4 regions of the Paenibacillus sp. 37 genome follow, and region 1 is predicted to be linked to each of the others. Evidence: predicted binding sites of a transcription regulator. Region 1 holds the regulator's gene; each other region holds the start of a gene.
The links. Region 1 encodes Rex, which represses fermentation and respiration genes when NADH is low (regulators of the CRP and FNR family bind a similar motif). Its sites were predicted from a motif close to TTGTGAAATATTTCACAA; they were not measured.
Positions count from the first base shown of each region.

Region 2: the regulator Rex is predicted to act here: its motif matches at 3,266-3,283, upstream of nirB (nitrite reductase large subunit NirB).
Region 3: the regulator Rex is predicted to act here: its motif matches at 3,445-3,462, upstream of F0220_RS06140 (arabinan endo-1,5-alpha-L-arabinosidase AbnA).
Region 4: the regulator Rex is predicted to act here: its motif matches at 3,255-3,272, upstream of F0220_RS27825 (formate/nitrite transporter family protein).

Region 1 covers NZ_CP043761.1:4,439,537-4,444,610, reverse strand. Annotated here, with positions in the region: gene dinG (ATP-dependent DNA helicase DinG) at 1-1,585, shown strand, start outside; gene F0220_RS18945 (redox-sensing transcriptional repressor Rex) at 1,799-2,452, shown strand; gene F0220_RS18940 (amidohydrolase) at 2,439-3,746, shown strand; gene F0220_RS18935 (DUF5590 domain-containing protein) at 3,786-4,316, shown strand; gene F0220_RS18930 (hypothetical protein) at 4,738-5,074, shown strand, end outside.
Region 2 covers NZ_CP043761.1:5,038,102-5,043,175, forward strand. Annotated here, with positions in the region: gene F0220_RS21695 (M42 family metallopeptidase) at 595-1,668, shown strand; gene F0220_RS21700 (hypothetical protein) at 1,850-2,170, shown strand; gene F0220_RS21705 (metal-dependent hydrolase) at 2,390-3,097, opposite strand; gene nirB (nitrite reductase large subunit NirB) at 3,373-5,074, shown strand, end outside.
Region 3 covers NZ_CP043761.1:1,401,568-1,406,641, reverse strand. Annotated here, with positions in the region: gene F0220_RS06150 (carbohydrate ABC transporter permease) at 1-714, opposite strand, end outside; gene F0220_RS06145 (ABC transporter substrate-binding protein) at 872-2,215, opposite strand; gene F0220_RS06140 (arabinan endo-1,5-alpha-L-arabinosidase AbnA) at 2,348-3,295, opposite strand; gene F0220_RS06135 (ArsR/SmtB family transcription factor) at 3,657-4,574, shown strand; gene F0220_RS06130 (helix-turn-helix transcriptional regulator) at 4,745-5,074, shown strand, end outside.
Region 4 covers NZ_CP043761.1:6,490,302-6,495,375, reverse strand. Annotated here, with positions in the region: gene F0220_RS27840 (ABC transporter ATP-binding protein) at 1-519, shown strand, start outside; gene F0220_RS27835 (glutathione peroxidase) at 759-1,238, shown strand; gene F0220_RS27830 (FAD-dependent oxidoreductase) at 1,646-3,007, shown strand; gene F0220_RS27825 (formate/nitrite transporter family protein) at 3,381-4,232, shown strand; gene F0220_RS27820 (molybdopterin-containing oxidoreductase family protein) at 4,665-5,074, shown strand, end outside.

The DNA.
Region 1 (5,074 bases):
ATGTTTCTACCATCGTGCCAAACATGAGGCCGGGTTGTCTGATATTGTAATCACCAATCACTCCAAATTATTTACGGATGTGAAAGCCGCGCATCAGCTGCTGCCAGCCTATGAGAGTCTTGTGATCGATGAAGCACATCATCTGGAGGATGTCGCTGGTAAACATCTTGGAATGCATATGAAATATTTCACCTTGGTTCATACACTGACCCGCCTGTTTAAAGACAGTCGTAATGGACAGCTGCCTATGCTTCGTTCGCAGTTATCCGGGCATGAAAATTCGGTGCAATGGGGCTCCATGGTGGATCAGATGTTCCCGCTCGCTCTTGAAGTTAAGGAGCTGTGGGATCGTATGAGTGATGCCTTGTTCGGTCTGTTGCCTGAACGAAGTGATGCTTCACCGGGAGAGACGGGGCAATTTTCCCTGCGTCTGAAAGCTTCTCAGAAACCTGCAAAATGGCAGGAGTTGCAGGATCTGGAGAACCAGATCTATGTGACTCTGGGCGATTTGGTTCGCAAAGGGGACAAATTGCTGCTTGAAGTGAAAGAGGATCAGGATGATTATCAATCGGATAGTCTGATTACGGACATTACAGGATTGCTGAAAGATCTGACCACATTGAAGGAGAATCTGCGTTTCTTCATGCGTATGGATGATGCCAAAACGGTGTACTGGATGGAAGCCAGCGGTCAATTCCGCAGCAAATCTCTCCAGCTGTATGCTGTACCTGTAGATGTCAGTGCACAACTTAAGGATTTATTTTTTGATAAAAAGAAAAGTGTTGTGCTTACATCGGCTACGCTTTCGGTAGATAAATCATTCCAGTTCATGATTGAACAGCTTGGCTTGCAGGAAGCTTCCGAGAATAATCGGTTGTTAACGTCGATGCTGCCATCACCTTTCAACTATCGCGATCAGGCACTTCTGGTGATTCCGCGTGATTTCCCGAGTGTGAAGGGCAGTGTGGGTGATGCGCACTTTGTCAATATGCTGGTGCAATCACTTGCAGAGACGGCAATTGCCACGCGTGGACGCATGATGGTTCTGTTTACTTCATACAAGATGTTGCGACAGGTCTATGATCCGCTGAAGGAGGCGCTATCTGGTAACGACATCTCGTTGCTTGGGCAAGGCGTTGACAGTGGAAGTCGTTCCAAATTGACTCGCAGGTTCCAAGATGCCAAAGCTACGGTACTTCTGGGTACAAGCAGCTTCTGGGAGGGTGTAGATATCCCGGGAGAGGCGCTAACCTGTCTCGCTATTGTGCGACTGCCTTTCCAGCCACCGAATCATCCGTTGGTGGAAGCCAAGAGTGAGCTGCTTCAGGAACAGAAGAAAAATCCGTTCATGAAACTGTCCGTGCCGCAAGCGGTCATTCGTTTCAAGCAGGGATTTGGCCGGTTGGTGCGTACAGCGAAAGACAGAGGAATTGTCATTGTTTATGATACACGGGTGATTGAAGCGTACTATGGTAAATTCTTTTTATATTCTTTGCCTGGTCCCAAAATGGAGCACATGCTCACGGAGCAGATGGTTCCACGAATTACCGAGTGGTTGGAAAAACCTGTTAATGAACAAGAATAATGGTTGTTTTGTTCGTTATATCATTGCATGACACTATCGTTTGGCGTTAAACTTTATTAGATATTTCCGTATCCGATTAAAGCAGTTGCACGTAAGAACTTATAACCTAAATTACAAGGAGCATTCTGTATACAACGTCTATCTTTGAATTTATACAGAATGCTCATCTTTTCATCTATTATTTTATCGTGGCCTTGGTAAGGGGGAGCAAGAATGAAATCGGATAAAATTTCGGAAGCGGTGGTACGACGTCTGCCTGTATACTTGCGTTATTTGAACGAGTTGCATCAGCGTGAGGTGGCTACTGTTTCTTCTCAAGAGCTTGGACAGAGGCTGGATCTGAATCCGGCCCAAATTCGTAAAGACCTGGCTTACTTCGGTGATTTTGGTCGTAAAGGGATCGGGTATGATGTATCCTATTTGATCGAGAAAATTCGTCACATTCTCAAAATCGATCAGCAAATTAATGTAGCTCTGGTAGGAGCGGGTAATCTCGGTCAAGCCTTGTCCAACTACAATGCATATCTGAAAGACAACATGAAGATTGTTGCTGTATTTGATGCATATGGACCGAAGATTGGTAGTCAAATTAACAGTTTGACGGTAAAACCAATGAATGAATTGACGGAAGCGGTTAAAACAGAAAACATCCGCATCGGAATTATCACGGTTCCGGATACGGAAGCCCAAAATGTAGCCGATCAGCTTATTGAATCCGGAATCGAAGCGATTCTTAATTTTGCACCAACCATTCTAAAAACACCGCCGCATATCCGCATTCACCATGCTGACTTTACAACGGATCTGCTTAGTTTGGCCTATTACTTGGAGACTGGAAAGGACGACGAGGAAGATGACAACAAATAGATGGGTAATTCACAACGGCAAATTTGCCGTTAATGAAGGCGGCACAACATGGAACGTGGTTCAAGGATACATGGTTGTTGAGGATGACAAGATTGTGCATATTGGTGAGACATTGCCGGATGGAGACAAAAATTGTACCAAAGTGGATGGAAAAGGACTGTTCTTCCTGCCGGGTCTGATCAATACGCATGGTCATGCAGCAATGTCGTTGCTCAGAGGGCACGGAGACGATCTTGCGTTGCAAGTATGGTTGCAGGAAAAAATGTGGCCGATGGAAGCGAAAATGACTTCACAAGACGTATATTGGGGAACTTCGCTATCGGTGCTTGAAATGTTGAAAGGCGGAACTACAGCTTTCCTGGACATGTACGATCACATGGATCAAGTTGCCAAAGTTGTGGAGCAATCCGGCGTTAGAGCAGCACTGGCACGTGGTGTAATCGGGCTGTGCTCGGAAGAAGAGCAACTGCGGAAACTGGAGGAGTCGGCAGCGTTTGCACGTGAGTGGAATGGACAGGCAGATGGTCGCATTACAACTGTAATCTCGCCACACGCCCCATATACATGCCCTCCTGACTACATAGAGAAGCTTGTGCAGGTCGCGAACGACCTGAACCTTCCTCTCCATACACATATGTCTGAAACGCTTCGTGAAGTGGAGCAGAACGTGGCTGATTATGGACTGCGTCCTGTGGCACATCTGGAGAAACTGGGCTTTTTCTCACGTCCATCCCTGGTTGCACATGCGGTGCATCTGAATGACGAAGAGATTGAGATTCTGGCCCGTCATGATGTGGCTGTATCCCATAACCCGGGAAGTAACCTGAAACTTGCTTCCGGTGTTGCGCGGGTACCAGCGTTACTGAAAGCAGGAGTTACCGTGTCACTCGGAACAGACGGACCGGCAAGCAACAACAACCTGGATATGTTCGAGGAAATGAGACTGGCTGCATTGATCCACAAAGGTGTATCTGGTGACCCGACGGCTGTGCCAGCAGGCGAAGCGTTACTCCTCGGAACGTCATACGGTGCCAAATCCATTTTCTTGAACAATACCGGAGCACTTGAGGTCGGCATGAAGGCTGATTTTATCGCTCTTGACATTGAACAGGCACATTTCTATCCACATACAGACCTGATCTCACATACGATCTACTCGGCTTCTGCCAAAGATGTTGAGCACGTATGGGTGGATGGAAAACAAGTGGTCAAACACGGCGAATGTCTGACGCTGGATGAAGAACGCATTTTGCGTGAGGCTCAATTGGCATTTGATGGTCTGCTTGCTCGTTAATTGCAGGACAGAGCATCATAGGGAAAGGAAGTTCGACTTTTGAAGAAAAAAAAGAAGTGGATATGGATTTCGCTGCTTGCACTGGTTCTGATTCTGTTTGGACTTCAGCGTTATTACGTCTATGTCACGCAGGACCAGCGTAAGGAAGAAGCTCTCGCTATGCAGGCAGCACAGAAGCAACTGGGCATTACATCCTATGATGAATTGCGCAAGTACATCTGGGGAGACAAAGAAGGCTCTGACAACATCTACTGGACCCTGATCGGCAAAAATAAGGATAACCAGGATGTTATGGTCTGGGTTAAATTCGATGCAAACAATCAACCGGCTAAGGGTGCAAACGCTGTACACAGTGAGCTGCTGCAGAATGGCATGTCCGAAGCGCAGATCCGCAATCGCTTCAGTTCTGAAGTTCCTGCCGGCGAGATTAAACGAATCATGCCCGGAGTTGTGAATGGAATATATGTGTGGCAAGTGTATTATAAAGACGGTACGCATAACCACTATCGCTTTTATCGTTTTAGCAATGGAGAACAGGTGGACCTGGTCTACACACTACCGAACAGCTAGTACAAATAGAGTGACATAACTAGAGAATTAGAGAAATGAAAGAACCGGCAGACGGATATCCGACTGAACCGGTTCTTTGTGTTGCCTGTAAACATTTTTGATTTAAATAAATCAATTTCATAATACCTTTAGCTGCTTCAATCAAGGGTAGATATAGATCAAAACGATTCAATTTGTCTATATCTAGTTACAAAATCTATTTTTAGTGAGTTATGAAAATAATTTAAATAGTTAAAATTAATAATTTATTCATATTTTCGCCTTCGAAAATGTATATACGATGTGATATACTCAGATATGTACTCACAGTTACATTCAAAACAAATAATCCTGTCGAAATTATCGCAGGAGTCAATGTGCACATATTCGTATATACCAATAAGCCAGTAGGTTGGGCCAAAATCTGGGAGGGGTAATTCACTTGAAGCTAAAAGTATTGCCTATTGCTTTAACTGCCGTCATTTCAGCCGTTGTGTTGTTTGGAGGTTGGTTTGTATATCGTCAGGTGGCCGTGCAGAATCCGATTGAAAAGATGGTTACCCAGTACGATGGAGTCAATGACGTTCAATTAACTATTAACCGCAATGACGTACAATTGAAACTGGATCTGCAACCGGATGTTGATTTGGGCAGACTGGTACAATATATTCACAAAGAAGGACAGACGGTGATTGGTTCACGCTCGTTAAAGCTGGATGTTGTGGATCATTCCAACGAGGCGCTTGAGAACTGGTGGGGTGATGCCATGTTTACCGTAG
Region 2 (5,074 bases), 600 kb from region 1:
TGTGTAATCCTATATTCATTGTTTGTTAATCATCGGAAGGTTATGTATCCGGCGACAGACAGCATATGTTTCCAACAAGATCATGTTGTGAAAGCAAGATGGGAATACGCCGGATCTGAGCACTTTTAGATACGCTCTATAAATAAAGAAGAACAATCACGAGCAAGATAAAAAGAACGATAAACAGTACTTTTTCCGTGCCCTCTTCTGGAGGCTTCATTGTATATTTAGCTCCTTCCTGTAAACAGACAAACAAATATTGAATAAAAAGAACATCGAAAATGATGACATCTCCTCCATATATTCATATTCATTGAAGTGGCATCAGGACTACGACTATAGCGGATAGAGTCATGAAACTTGGACACGGTAAGCGCCCAAAATATGCCTTAAATACGTGACATAAACATGGACAATCACTTGCGCAAGGTTCATACTGTAATGTGACCAGTGGTTAAATAACAAGTCCTCAGCATATTAGTATGCATGTTCAAAAAGATAAAAGACTTTTTGAACTACATCTTAAAAGGACAACAGGCGGGTAGCCGTTCTACTGTGACCTGAAATACATACCAACAGAGGAGTTGTTGACACATGAATGAAAAAACGATGGATATGTTTCGTACGTTGACGGAATTTCCTTCCGCATCCGGTTTTGAACGTGAGCTTCGCGGCTGGATGAAAGATAAGCTTTCCGCTTATACCGATGAGTTCGTCCAGGATCGCCTGGGGAGTCTATTTGGTGTATTACGCGGGGAGGAATCCGGTCCTAAAGTTATGGTAGCCGGACACTTTGACGAAGTTGGTTTCATGACTACAGGCATTACGGAAACGGGTATGGTCAAATTCCGTCCACTGGGTGGATGGTGGAGTCAGGCTGTACTGTCTCAGCGACTGGAAATCATCACACCTGATCGTCGGATTACCGGAGTTGTAGGTTCTACTCCTACACACTTGCTGGACGAGTCCCAGCGGAGCAAGCCTGTTGACCTGAACACCATGTATCTCGATATTGGAGCAGACGACCGTGCGGAAGCAGAATCTTGGGGCATCCACCCAGGTATGCAGATCGTACCGATCTGTGAATTCACGCCGATGGCGAACCCGAAGAAAATTATGGCTAAAGCGTGGGATAATCGTTACGGCGTTGGACTTGCACTTGAACTGGTTGAAGCGCTGCACAAGGAAAAACTGCCTAACACGCTTTACGCTGGTGCAACGGTTCAGGAAGAACTGGGGCTTCGCGGTGCACGTACGGCGGCCAATCTGATCCAGCCTGATATCTTCTTTGCACTTGACTGTAGCGCGGCGAATGATATGACAGGTGATAAACAGTCATTTGGACATATCGGAGAAGGCGCATTGCTTCGTATTTTTGACCCGGGTATGTTCACCCATCGCGGAATGGTGGAATATGTTCAAGATACGGCTTCATCCAATCAGATCAATATGCAGTATTTCATCTCACCAGGTGGTACCGATGCAGGTCAAGTACACCTGAGTGGAATTGGTGTACCATCAACAGTTATTGGTATCTGCGCACGTTATATCCACACCTCTTCTTCCATCATTCATACGGATGACTACGATGCGGCCAAAGAACTGATCGTGAAGCTGGTCAAAGGTCTGGATCGGACAACGATGAATACCATAATTAATAACGCGTAGTTTGGTTAAACGGAACGTCCTTAAATATGATGTACCTGAAAGAGATGTCCCGTCAGACCGGGATGTCTCTTTTTTGGGTTTAATCAACTAGATTAATAGGTCGAACATTATGGAGAATGCCACATAAGATATACGATAATGGAAGATCAATAACCAAACACCAACCAGTGGGGGACCTGTTATGGCAGTGAGAAGGAATGGAAAATCGAATAAAGGTTCCAAAAAAACAAATGCCGCAAACACCCTTCTCAATGGCAACCTTAAAGGAAGAAATCTGGAACTAATTGTAGCGGCGTTATTGGTGAGCGGAAAGTTGAGAGTGGATGCAGTCACGTTGTTTCGTGAGGCTACATTGGTTGTAGAATTGGTTGGTCAATATAAAACACTTCAAAAGGTCACACCCTCCAATTCAGACAAACTGGTACAATTCCTGGATGAAACTGGCGGGGATATGACGCTTAATGATGTTATACAGGCATTTCAGCAGAGAATCAATTCTTAATAAAGAAATGAGGTGGGCAACATGTCCGAGTTTGACGGAACCGGGTTCGCCGAACTGTTAATTGTGCTTATTCTTGTTGTTTTATTTGTATTTGGCTCCTCCGATATTGAAAGTCTATCCAGCACTCCAACAGCAACTTGATCCCATTACCCTCTCATGGCTTACAGGTAAATAACAAAAAAGAAATACCAGCCCTTATGCAGGACTGGTATTTGGTCATTACAGAAATAGCGGTGAGAATGCAATCCAGGCCAAAATAAGAGTAAGCACAATGCAGACATTCTCTACAACGGCCCCACGTTTGGTCCCTGTACTCATCAGATTCACCCGTATGCGCCACTTGAGCGGTGGTAACGGACGAATCCCCCGATTGGTTAGTGAATCGGCCAACAAGTGCATGGCATATGCTGTACCTCCTGCTACCCAGATCTCCGGTCCCTGCTGCTGGGTCGTGCTGTAAAGCAAGCCGGCCCAAATGGCTGTTCCATATAGGGTATGCGTTAGTCCCCTGTGAGTTAGCGTTGTACACAGCATAAGTAGGCTGCCTGCAATCAAGTTCCACGGTGCAAACGCATGACCATAGAAGACAAGCCCTAGTCCAATCGCAAACATCAACACTTTGCGAAGCGAACGCGAAGGCAGGAATGACACAAGCGCAATGAGGATCGCAAGCAACAGGTTCCATGGTTTGGCATGAACATAGAAGTACACAAATACAGCTGTGGGCAACAGAATCGTCTGTAACAACCTGATCAGACTGTTAGGCAGGGCTCTGGATACCAGCAGCGAATTTGGCTCATCAATGTCAGGCAATAACGAACCAATCAGAGCAACCGTAACTGCCGGCGCAGTCACCGGCATGCCGGCCAACTGCAGAACAGAAAGCGACACACCTGTCCCGATAATAAGGTGGGATCTTCCCATCATGATGCAAAAACGTCCTTTCGAAGAAATCGGGAACAATACGGCCCAATTCCGATTTTACAACGAAAACAAAATAAGAACAATAGTTCGCATTTCTTATTTGTATGAAAATTAATATAACTTTCTGTGATGGGGCTCACATTATTATATTTATGACTCTTTTATCTTTATTAGTGAATTAAATCACATAAATTGTCGTCAACTACTTGTATAATTTCAAATATAAACCACTAAAATTTTGAGTAATGTACAGCGTCTATTCAAGGAGGCATACACACATGAACGGAAAAAAAGAGAACCTCATTATCATTGGTAACGGTATGGCAGGAATCAGTACCGTTGAGCAAATTTTGAAATTAACTACGCGATTTGATATTACTGTTTTTGGCACAGAGCCCTATCCTAACTACAACCGCATTATGTTGTCTTATGTACTGGAAGGAAGCAAAACACTGGACGATATCGTGCTGAACGACCTTCACTGGTATGAAGATTACGGCATTACGCTGCACACAGGCACAACGGTTACACGAATCGATGCCGAGACACACGAAGTTGTGACTGAAGATGGAACTCGCGTTCCTTATGACAAAATTATCATTGCAACAGGCTCCAACTCCTTCATTCTCCCCGTACCGGGACATGACAAAGAAGGTGTTGTCGGTTTCCGCGATATCGCCGATTGCAATGTCATGCTGGAAGCTGCTAAGCAGTATAAACGAGCGGCCGTTATCGGGGGCGGACTGCTAGGCCTTGAAGCTGCCAAAGGGTTGGTACAACTTGGCATGGAAGTTACCGTAGTGCATCTGATGGAAGATCTGATGGAGCGTCAGCTTGATCCACAAGCTTCAGCCATGTTGAAGGCAGAACTCGAACGTCAGGGTATCCGGTTCAAGATGGGTGCGCAGACTTCCGAACTGCTGGGCGGCGAACGCGTTGAAGGGATACGTTTTGCAGATGATACGGTTCTGAATGTTGATTTTGTGGTCATGGCTGTAGGCATTAAACCCAATACGACTGTAGCCCGCGAAAGCGGTATGGAAGTGAACCGGGGTATTGTCGTGAATGACTATATGCAGACTTCACTTGAGAATGTGTATTCGGTCGGGGAATGTACAGAGCACCGCGGGGTATGTTACGGCCTCGTTGCCCCCTTGTTCGAACAAGGCATGATTCTCGCGAAACATATCTGCGGTGTAGAGACCGCTCCATATGAAGGTTCTGTAGTATCTACGAAATTGAAAATTTCGGGTGTAGACGTGTTTTCAACGGGTGAATTCATCGACAGCCCAGAGCACACGGTCATTTCGCACAAAGATGACTGGAAACGAACCTACAAAAAAATTCTGCTTCGTGATAATAAAATGGTCGGCGCTGTTCTCTTCGGTGACATTACGGATTCTGCCGAATTGCAGAAACTGATTAAAAATCAAACCGAAATGACCGAGGAATTGTACGGTTCACTCATGGGTACAGGCTGCGGTGGTCATAAGAAAGCAACCTCTGTTGAAACGATGCCCGAGGACGAGATCGTCTGTGGATGTAACGGGGTAACTAAAGGCACGATTGTCGATGTAATTACAAACCAGGGCCTTACCACTGTAGATGAAATCAAAGCCTGTACCGGTGCAACACGCTCATGCGGTGGATGTAAACCGGTTGTGGAACAGATTCTGCAATATGTGCTGGGAGACGGCTTCAGCAGTGGAGCCAAACAGGGAATATGCGGATGTACTTCCATGGGACGGGATGAGATTGTAGCTGAGATTCGTGCAAAAGGATTACAAACGACCAAAGAGGTCATGAATGTACTGGGTTGGAGTCAGCCTGAGGGTTGTTCGAAATGTCGCCCTGCAATCAACTATTACCTTGGCATGATTGCACCAGACACACACGAAGATGAGAAGGAATCCCGTTTTGTTAACGAACGCATGAATGCAAATATTCAAAAAGATGGAACGTATACGGTCGTACCTCGGA
Region 3 (5,074 bases), 3.0 Mb from region 1:
AGGTGTCATAATGTTCATCTCGGTGAAGATCTGGGAACCCCCAATAATATTTGTAACAATGAGGAAAAAGGTAACTGGCTTCACCATAGGCCAGGTGATATTGCGGAAGATTTGGAACCCATTGGCTCCATCCAGCTCAGCCGCCTCGTAGTATGTACGTGATACACTTTGCAGTGCCGCCAAGTACAATAACATCGTGTATCCCAGACCCTTCCACACTGTCATAATAATCAGAGCTGGTTTGACCGTGTCTTTGTTCGCAAGCCAGTTAGGCCCTTTAATCCCAAACAGGTCAAGGAACTGGTTCACCAGACCGTAATCCCCGTTATAAGCCCAGTTCCACATAATGGACACGGCAGCGAGGGAAGAAATGACCGGGATGTAATAGATTACTCGGAATGTCGTGGTGCCGGGAATTTTACGATTCAGACCCATTGCCAGCAACAATGCGAGCAACAATCCAATCGGAATACCGAGCATCAGGAAGAATGTATTAAACATCGCTTTGTAGAAGAGGTCATCCGTCAGCAAATCCTTGAAGTTGGCCAAACCGATAAAGTTCATCTGTCCCAGTCCGTCCCAATCCGTAAAGGAACCATAAAGGGAGTAGAGGAACGGGAACATGACAAAGATCAGCAATCCAAGAATCGGAGGTAAAATAAACAGATATCCGTACAGCATCTCTTTGCGATACAAACTCGATTTCGTAATCACGGCGTTCACCCCTGTTTCTAGTATCAGCATGTGGCATTCTTCGATTGAACCTTGCCGATCAACGAATGCCACATGCCCGTATGGAATCCAATAAGTTCCAATACGAATGATGCCAGCAGCATGATTGCAGGCTGCCGGCATCACCCTTTCCTATCTACTATTTCTGAGATTTCTTTTCTTGTTCAACCGCTTTGTCGAGCAGTTTTTGCATTTTTGGTTGTTGCTGCTTCACATAGTCTGCGGCTGTAATCTTGCCATCCAATACCGGCTGGATGTCCGTAAAGAACAGGTCATACCATTCCGCATTGTACGTGTAGTTACCTGGCAGTGCCCGGCCGTAATCCTCAACGATATCAATGAATTCCTGTTTGTTGGCTGGTTTCGTGGATGTATCTTTGGCCCACTCGTCTGCCATATCAAGCAAGTTCGGAATCTGTACCTTGGCATCTACCAGTTGCTGCATGCCTTCCTTCGAAGCCGTAAGGTAGTTCACCAATGCTGCTGCCTCTTCCGGATGTTTCGTTTTCGCGGATACTCCAATTCCCAGAGATCCGATCCACGTTGCCGATTTACCAGTAGATCCCGCAGGGAACGGCAGCAAATCATAATCGAAAGGTAATTTCTCAAATGTACTCATATCCCATGGGCCTACTGGGAAGAAAGCCATTTCACCTTTCATCCAGCGTTGATACGTATCCAATGTTTGCGCTTCCTCAATGGAAGGTGTAATTTTGTATACGTTCTGCATATCCGCGAAGAATTGCAAGGCTTCAGCGAATTTTGGATCATCAATTGTTACCTTTGTTTTGGTCTCATCCAACCAATCCCCACCGTTGCTCCATACAAAGGATTGCAGGGCCCACTGTACGTTGAATCCAGTACCGTATACATCCGGTTTACCATCTCCATTGGTATCCTTGGTCGCTTGCTGGTTCACCTTGATGAACTCTTCCCATGTGTATGGTTTATCCTTGTCAGGGAGTGGGATGCCCTCTTTTTCAAACAACGTTTTGTTGTAACCCAGTGCAAATGGCCCCAGATCCTTCGGCATACCATAGATGTCACCTTGACCTGCCATTTGGCCGTCAGAACGATACAGGTCCACGCCGTATTTCCAGATATTATCGAGATCCACATCCGGATTGTTTTCAATATACGAAGTGAGGTTCATCAGCACATTGCTGTTCACATACGCCTTCACGTCGCCCGGATTGATATAAAATACGTCAGGCAAGCTGTTGCCGGTAATTGCCGCTCTCAGCTTGGTTGCATATTGATCCGCAGCCGTTACGATAATTTTGACTTTCACACCCGGATGATCTTCTTCGAATTTCTTGACCACCGCTTGGTATGCTTTCTGCTCATCTGTCCCACCGCGGAACATAAACGTTAACTCCTTGTCCCCATTTGCACCGCTGCTGCCTCCTCCACAGCCCGCAAGTACCAGTGCACTTACCAGCATAAGAAGCATAAATGTGACCCAACTCTTTTTCTTTACCATCTGAACCCCTCCTGATCTGGACTTGTAACCGTATTCAATTGGATGAAATAAGATTTCTGTTGTTAAATTTATCAAATCCAGATCACTTTAGTCAATACTTTTATAAAACATTTTATATTTATCTAAAATAAATCAATATTTCGGCCAGCCATTCGAGTCCCAAAGCAAGTCATTAATCAGCAATTTCGGATTGCCATTATCCTCTGCATCATAGGCGTGTCGTGCAATGACATTGCCGTTGTACACGTCCTGACCACCTGGACCTTTCCATTTCACATTGCCTGTATCCAGTACCGTCCCGCCACCATTCAGCATATTGACTCCGTTTTTGTCCACATAAGGGCCTGTTATACTGGTTGAACGCCCATAGACCATTTTGTAAGTACTGTTCACCCCTTGGCAGCAAGAATCGATGGAAGCAAACAGGTAATAATAGCCGCCACGATATACAATACTTGGTCCTTCAATAGCACCTCCGTTATTCGGGCGCGCCGCAATGGAAGTTATGTTTCCTGTCGGTTTCATCGTATTTTTGTCCAGTTTGACAATCTTCAGACCGCTCCAAAACGAACCAAAAGCCAGCCATGGATTGCCTGAAGCATCAATGACCAGATTCGGATCAATGGCATTATAATTATTGGCGGTCGTGGTTTGAAGCACCAATCCTTCGTCCTTCCATTGCCCTGCACCGATACTATTGGCTGAGGCAAGACCAATCGCAGACCGATTAGAACCAAAGGTCGAGATCGAATAATAGAGCCACACTTTTCCGTTATACTGCTCTACGTCCGGTGCCCATACATCCAATCCGCTTTGTCCCGGAACGGCAGAAGCCCACCAGGATGGCTTACTTAAGAAGATTTGTGGAACACGATACCAGGACGATCCATTATCGGATTTCAATACTTGAATACCCGGGCCGGTTGAAAAGGTGTACCAGGAACTGCCCTCTTTGATAATCGACGGATCATGAACAGCGGTATCTCCGGTCAGATTCCAGAACGCCGCCAAAGCCTTTGACTGACCTGCCAGCAGTAATACCATCACAAGTAATGCCGGTAACGCCAACCGTTTCCACATAACCCTCTTCACATTGCTTAACTTTTCCAAACCAAACTCCACCTTTCCTGATCAAATGGTTAATTAGGTTCATGAAGTAATGAATCAATTTAGGTATAATAGGATTATAAAAGCGGTTACATGACATTTCAATGGTATATTTCAAATATATGTGAACTGATTAACACTTATTTTAACCGGAATAGTGAACTAAATATAGATTATATATTCGTATTTGCGCTATACACAAGGGTTTTGGCTTCTATTTCTCCACCCTTCCCTTCCATGAGGGAATGATTTATAATTATCTGAAATAAAACATATAAATGTGCAAATGTCTGTGTCGAAGACTTTGTTCAGAACGGGGAAAGGAAATCCACCTATGATTTATATTAAAGATCTGATGTCGGGTGTGAATATCTTCAAAGCGCTCAGTTCGGAAATCCGGATTCAGATTATCGAGCTGCTGGCCAAGAACCAAAGCCTTAATCTCAATGATCTCGCAACCAAACTGGGACTGAGCAATGGTGCCATCACAATGCACATCAAGAAGCTTGAAGAGAGCGGATTGATCGAGATCAACACCGCTGTTGGCAAACATGGAATCCAGAAGATATGTTATCTCAATGAGGAAAAATTGATGGTTGATCTGCGTTCACAAGAGATTAACAATCGTTATGAGGTAGAAATTCAGGTCGGTCATTACAGCGATTATCAGGCCGCACCTACATGTGGTCTCGCTACCCGGGACAGCATTGTTGGAGAGTTCGATGATCCGCGGTACTTTGCTGATCCACTGCGAATTGATGCGGAGATGATCTGGCTGGCCGAGGGTTATCTCGAGTATCGGATTCCAAACTATCTCAAACCTAATCAGTCCTTTAGCGAAATTCAGTTGTCGATGGAACTGGGTTCGGAGGCCCCTGGCTTTTGTGACAATTACCCTTCGGATATTTACTTCTATGTCAACGGTATTGAGATTGGTTGCTGGACGAGCCCAGGGGATTTCGGTAATACACGCGGGACCTTCAACCCGGAATGGTGGCCTCCCCACTTGAATCAGTACGGTATGCTGAAGCTGATTCGGATTACGCAAGAGGGCAGCTATATCGACGGATGTCGTATCTCGGATGTAACGCTGGACCAGATTGGGCTGGATTACAAAAGCGATATTCACTTCCGCATTGCGGTTACCGACGGATCTTTGAACAAACGGGGCTTAACGATCTTTGGCAAAAACTTCGGAAACTATGGACAGAATCTGCTCGCTCGGGTTCTCTATAACGTGCAAGAAGAGTAGAGTCATCTCTGACTATTCACTCGATATGAAGTTCGACCGATCTGCTAACGTAACTGTTCAACACAACAACAATCATGTGTCTTCGAAAGGGTGCTATCCAGCACTCTTTTTTTGTTGTGATATAATAATGGCCTGTAATGACAAAATGGAATAACGGGCGGGGATACCTTTTGAAATTGGAGCGATTAATCTCAATCATATACAAACTGCTGAACCACGAAGTATTGTCTGCTTCCACCTTGGCGGAAGAGTTTCAGGTGTCCCCAAGAACGATCTATCGGGATATTGATGTAATCTGTGCCGCCGGCTTCCCGGTCGTCTCCCATCAGGGACTCAAAGGCGGCTACGGCATGATGGACGGATACAAGATGGATAAAAGCTTGCTCGGTTCTTATGATGTGGATTCCCTGATCACGGTCCTGAGCAGTCTATCCACAGTATTCGAAGATGCACGTGCACAAGGCACGATTGAACGTCTGCAAACGATTGGACCGGAGCAT
Region 4 (5,074 bases), 2.1 Mb from region 1:
GCTATCGAAGTGACAGCCATGACTGAATTCCATGATCGTCCGATTGATCAACTGTCCGGTGGACAGCGTCAACGTGCCTGGATTGCCATGGCACTTGCACAAGAAACAGATATCCTTTTCCTGGACGAGCCGACTACGTTCCTGGATATGGCTCACCAGCTCGAAGTATTGCAATTACTGGAGCAACTGAATGCCACAGCCAACCGTACCATTGTTATGGTTGTGCATGACTTGAATCATGCTTCCCGCTACGCACATCACATGATTGGTATCAAAAAAGGTAAAGCCATTGCTCATGGTTCACCTGTGGAAGTCATGAACTCGGATGTGCTTCGTGAAGTATTCAACATTGAAGCAGATATTGTGATTGATCCGCGTTCCGGTGTACCGCTCTGCTTGCCTTACGCTCTTGCAGGCGAACGCCAGCAATCGAAGACGCCAGAGCAGATGGTCATGAACAGTGCGATGGTTCATGCTGGAGGACGGACAGAACCACGTGTTCAAGCGACAGGAAGTTAATAAATTGGGCCATATGTGGTCCTTACATTATAGAATGAAGCCGCTGTGCGCTATCGCAGGCGGCTCTTTTGCATTCATGGGGAATTTGCAACGCATGGGAGCAAAGGGAACGTATAGACCCGGGATTTGGTAATCGCATTGGATCAGGTCTATAATAATAGGACAGGCTGTGAGTTCATTGGTTATGCCAACGTGCTCGCAACAGCCCAAACCAACATATGTCATGGGAGGAATCAGTCATGTCCGTATATTCATATCAGGCGGTAACCACCGCGAACCAGGAAGTCTCACTGGATCTGTATCAAGGTAAGGTATTGGTCATTGCCAATACAGCCAGCAAGTGTGGGCTGACCCCGCAATACGGTGAATTGCAAAAGCTTTATGATCGTTATCGCGATCAAGGCTTGGTTGTACTGGGTTTCCCTTGTAACCAGTTTGGAGGGCAGGAGCCAGGTACAAGTGAGGAAGCGGAATCATTTTGCCAGATTAACTATGGTGTGAATTTCCCGGTGTTTGCCAAGGTAGATGTGAATGGTGAGGACACTCATCCCCTGTTCCAATACCTGAAGGAGCAACAACCTGGCGTAGGCGAAACAAGCGACATCCAATGGAACTTCACCAAGTTCCTTGTTAACCGTGAAGGTGAAGTGGTAGGTCGTGTTGAACCGAAAGAATCTCCGGAGACAATGATTGCAGATATCGAGAAATTGCTCGGTTAAACCATGAGCGTTTGAGAAGCCTGTTCTTGCATAAGCAAGATGGGCTTCTTTGGTTATTTTATATACGTGGCTTTATTCTCTTCACAGGTAGGCGTTGCTCCATAGAGACCTCTAACTTTATGCGCCGATACAGGGATTACGGAAGCCATTACATAGCATAAACCGACCCGAATCCGGGGACAATGAAATCAATACAATGAAGGGAAGAAAGGCTTAAATACAGGGAAATGACCTCCTTCGACAAACTTTTTTTGCACAACCTATTGCAATGTGAAAAAGATCACATTATAATGAGTGTATAAAGTGAAATAAATCACATACACAGTTTCGAATAAGAAGTGAAATATTTCACAACCACAATAACATTATATTCAAACTCATTTATATATTTCGAGGAGGAACTTTTAATGAAAATCGCAGTTATCGGATGTACACACGCAGGAACCGCAGCCATCGTAAATACCGCCAAATTGTACCCGGATGCTACCATCACCGTGTATGAGCGCAATGACAACATCTCCTTCCTATCTTGTGGCATTGCGCTCTACGTAGGTGGGGTTGTGAAAGACCCTGACGGCTTGTTCTATTCTTCGCCTAATCAGTTGGCAGAGCTTGGCGTTGAGACCAAGATGCTTCATGAAGTTACAGCAGTTGATGCCAAGGGCCATACCCTTCAGGCTAAAAACCTGCAAACCGGGGAAGAATTTGAAGATACGTTTGACAAACTGATCGTGACAACCGGGTCATGGCCTGTCGTTCCAAAGCTTGAAGGCATCGAGATGGATAACATCTTACTTTGTAAAAACTACAATCATTCCAACACGATTATTGAAAAAGCCAAAGATGCCAAACGTGTTACTGTTGTAGGTGCAGGATATATCGGCGTAGAGCTGGTGGAAGCTTTTCAAATGAATGGCAAGGAAGTTACCCTAATCGACAGTGTGGACCGGATTTTGAACAAATACCTGGACCCTGAATTCACGGATGCGATTGAAGATACGTTGACTGGACGCGGCATCAAGCTGGCTCTTGGTCAAACAGTACAGAAGTTTACTGGAGAGAATGGCAAAGTGACTAAGGTGATTACGTCCAAAGGAGAGTTTGAAACCGATCTGGTTATTCTGTGCATTGGTTTCCGTCCAAATACAGAGCTGCTTAAAGGCCAAGTGGATATGTTGCCAAACGGCGCAATCATCGTAGATAAATACATGCAAACGAGTCAAAAAGACGTCTTCGCTGCGGGTGACAGTTGTGCTATTCATTACAACCCAACAGGCAAAGCATCTTACATTCCACTGGCAACCAACGCCGTGCGGATGGGTACACTGGTAGCCCGTAACCTGGTTCGTCCTACGACACCGTATATGGGTACGCAAGGAACATCGGGTATCAAAATTTATGAGCAAAATATCGCGGGTACCGGGATGACGGAAACGTCTGCTGCTGATGAAGGTCTGATTGTTGAATCTGTCGTACTGGAAGACAGCTACCGCCCGGAGTTCATGCCAACGGCTGAGAAACTGTTGCTCAAAGTAGTATATGAGCAGGCTACTCGTCGGATCGTAGGAGCACAGGTGATGTCTCAGGTTGATCTGACCCAATCGATTAATACGATCTCGGTCTGCATCCAAAATAACATGACCGTAGATGAGCTGGCCTTCATCGACTTTTTCTTCCAGCCACATTACAACAAACCATGGAACTTCCTGAACACGGCGGGTCTGCAAGCACTGCCTCCAATAGAAGTAAAAGCACCAGCAATGGTGTAAGGAAGCAGAATAGATGGTTTAACAGCGATCTTGATAAACGCCATACAAAGATAAGTCATGCTTATCTGTAATATAAGGTGTACAATAACTGCCAGGAATACGAAACAAGGCGGACGATTATAAGCAAAAAGAAGACTGGCGATTAAACGTCAGTCTTTTTTTGTGGTTTTTTAGATACAAAAGGCCTTATATACTCTTGCTGACTTAACTATTCCAAGACACTCTTAAAGTATCTTTTTAAATTACATTGTGATAATTTGCACAAAGTTTCATGCAGTACCAAGATACAATTGAGATATGGCATTCAACGTATAACTTATGAATTTCAGATGGTTTTATCCAATGATGAACAATGAAGGAGAGGATGGATGATATGGCAGCAAAAACACCTCTTGAGGTTGCACAATATACGGCGCAAACAGGCATGAAGAAGGCTCAATATCCGGTGTCTTCTGTATTGGTGCTTAGTTTCATGGCAGGTGCATTTATCGCGCTGGGTTTTCTACTGGATATTCGAGTGATTGCTTCTGCGCCAGCTGAGTGGGGGAGTCTGGTCAATCTGATTGGAGCGGCAGTGTTCCCGGTTGGACTAATCATGGTGCTCATAGGTGGTGGCGAGCTGCTGACAGGTAACATGATGGCAGTTCCGCTTGCTACGATTGCAAGAAAATTATCCGTGGGTAGCATGTTGAAAAATCTAACCTTAGTGACGATTGGTAATTTTGTTGGAGCTTTGTTTGTCGCGTACGCGTTTGGACATGTGCTGGGCCTGACCGGAGAGGGTGTATATCTGGCGAAAGTGGTGGATATGGCTGGGCATAAGCTGCATGACGGCTTCCTGCAAGCTTTCATCTCTGGCATCGGCTGTAACTGGCTGGTGGCACTGGCCGTGTGGCTATCTTATGCATCCGATACGATGAGTGGCAAGGTACTGGGCATTTGGTTTCCAACGATGGCATTTGTGGCGATTGGATTCCAGCACGTTGTGGCCAATATGTTCCTCATCCCGGCGGCAATCTTTGAAGGGCATTATTCGTGGGGCCAATATGTGATGAATTTTATTCCGGTATGGCTCGGGAATCTGACTGGTGGTGCTCTGTTTGTAGCTGCAGCCTATTGGGTGGTGTACCTGCGCCAAGCTGAGCCGAAAGTGAAACCGGAGGCAGCAACGTTGATCGAAGCTGTGGAGACGGAGGCTAGAGTGATGTTGAGCAAGCAGGCGTAGCGGGGTATATATACACGTGTAATGAAATATTCATGTAGAAGTGAAGACGATTCTGATCTTGCTCGGTTCATGGCGAATATGCTGTGATGGAGCAGGGCGGGATCGTTTTTTTTGTATGTTTTTTTTGTTGGAGTTTAAACGCAAAATAAATTCGCCATGACAAGGTTCGGGGGAACGAAACCTGTTCATGGCGAATTTCGGGAGTGGTCCATGATATGGCATGAGGAGGAAGTGGGGAAACACTAGCCTAATGCCTTATTTTTAATTTACCCCTGATTTCTGAAGTTGAATCAAACTCAAAAACATTTTTTTGAAAATAATTTAAAGCTGCTATAGCGGTGAATATGAAGCAAAAACATACTGTTCTCTTTACGCGATAACCTCGAAGAAGATATGATATAGGGATAGCTTTTGAAGAGGGGGAGCCTTACGATGATCGATCAGGAGAATGGTGTATTTGCGGCGGTGTGCCCGCTCGACTGTCCGGACACTTGTGGTCTGTTATTACATAAAGAGAACGGAAAAATTGTGAAGGTGGCAGGCAATCCGGATCATCCGATCACCAAGGGTGCCATTTGTAATAAAGTTAGAAATATGACTGAGCGGGTGTATCACCCCGAGCGTCTACAATATCCGATGAAACGTGTAGGAGCCAAAGGTGAAGGCAAGTTCGAACGAATCAGTTGGGATGAAGCGATTCGCGAGATTACGACCAAATTCACTGCATTGTCCGAAACCTACGGCCCGGAGAGCATCCTGCCCTACAGCTTTTACGGTAACATGGGCATTCTCGGCGTAGACGGTATGGATCGGCGTTTCTTCAATGCACTAGGTGCAAGTGT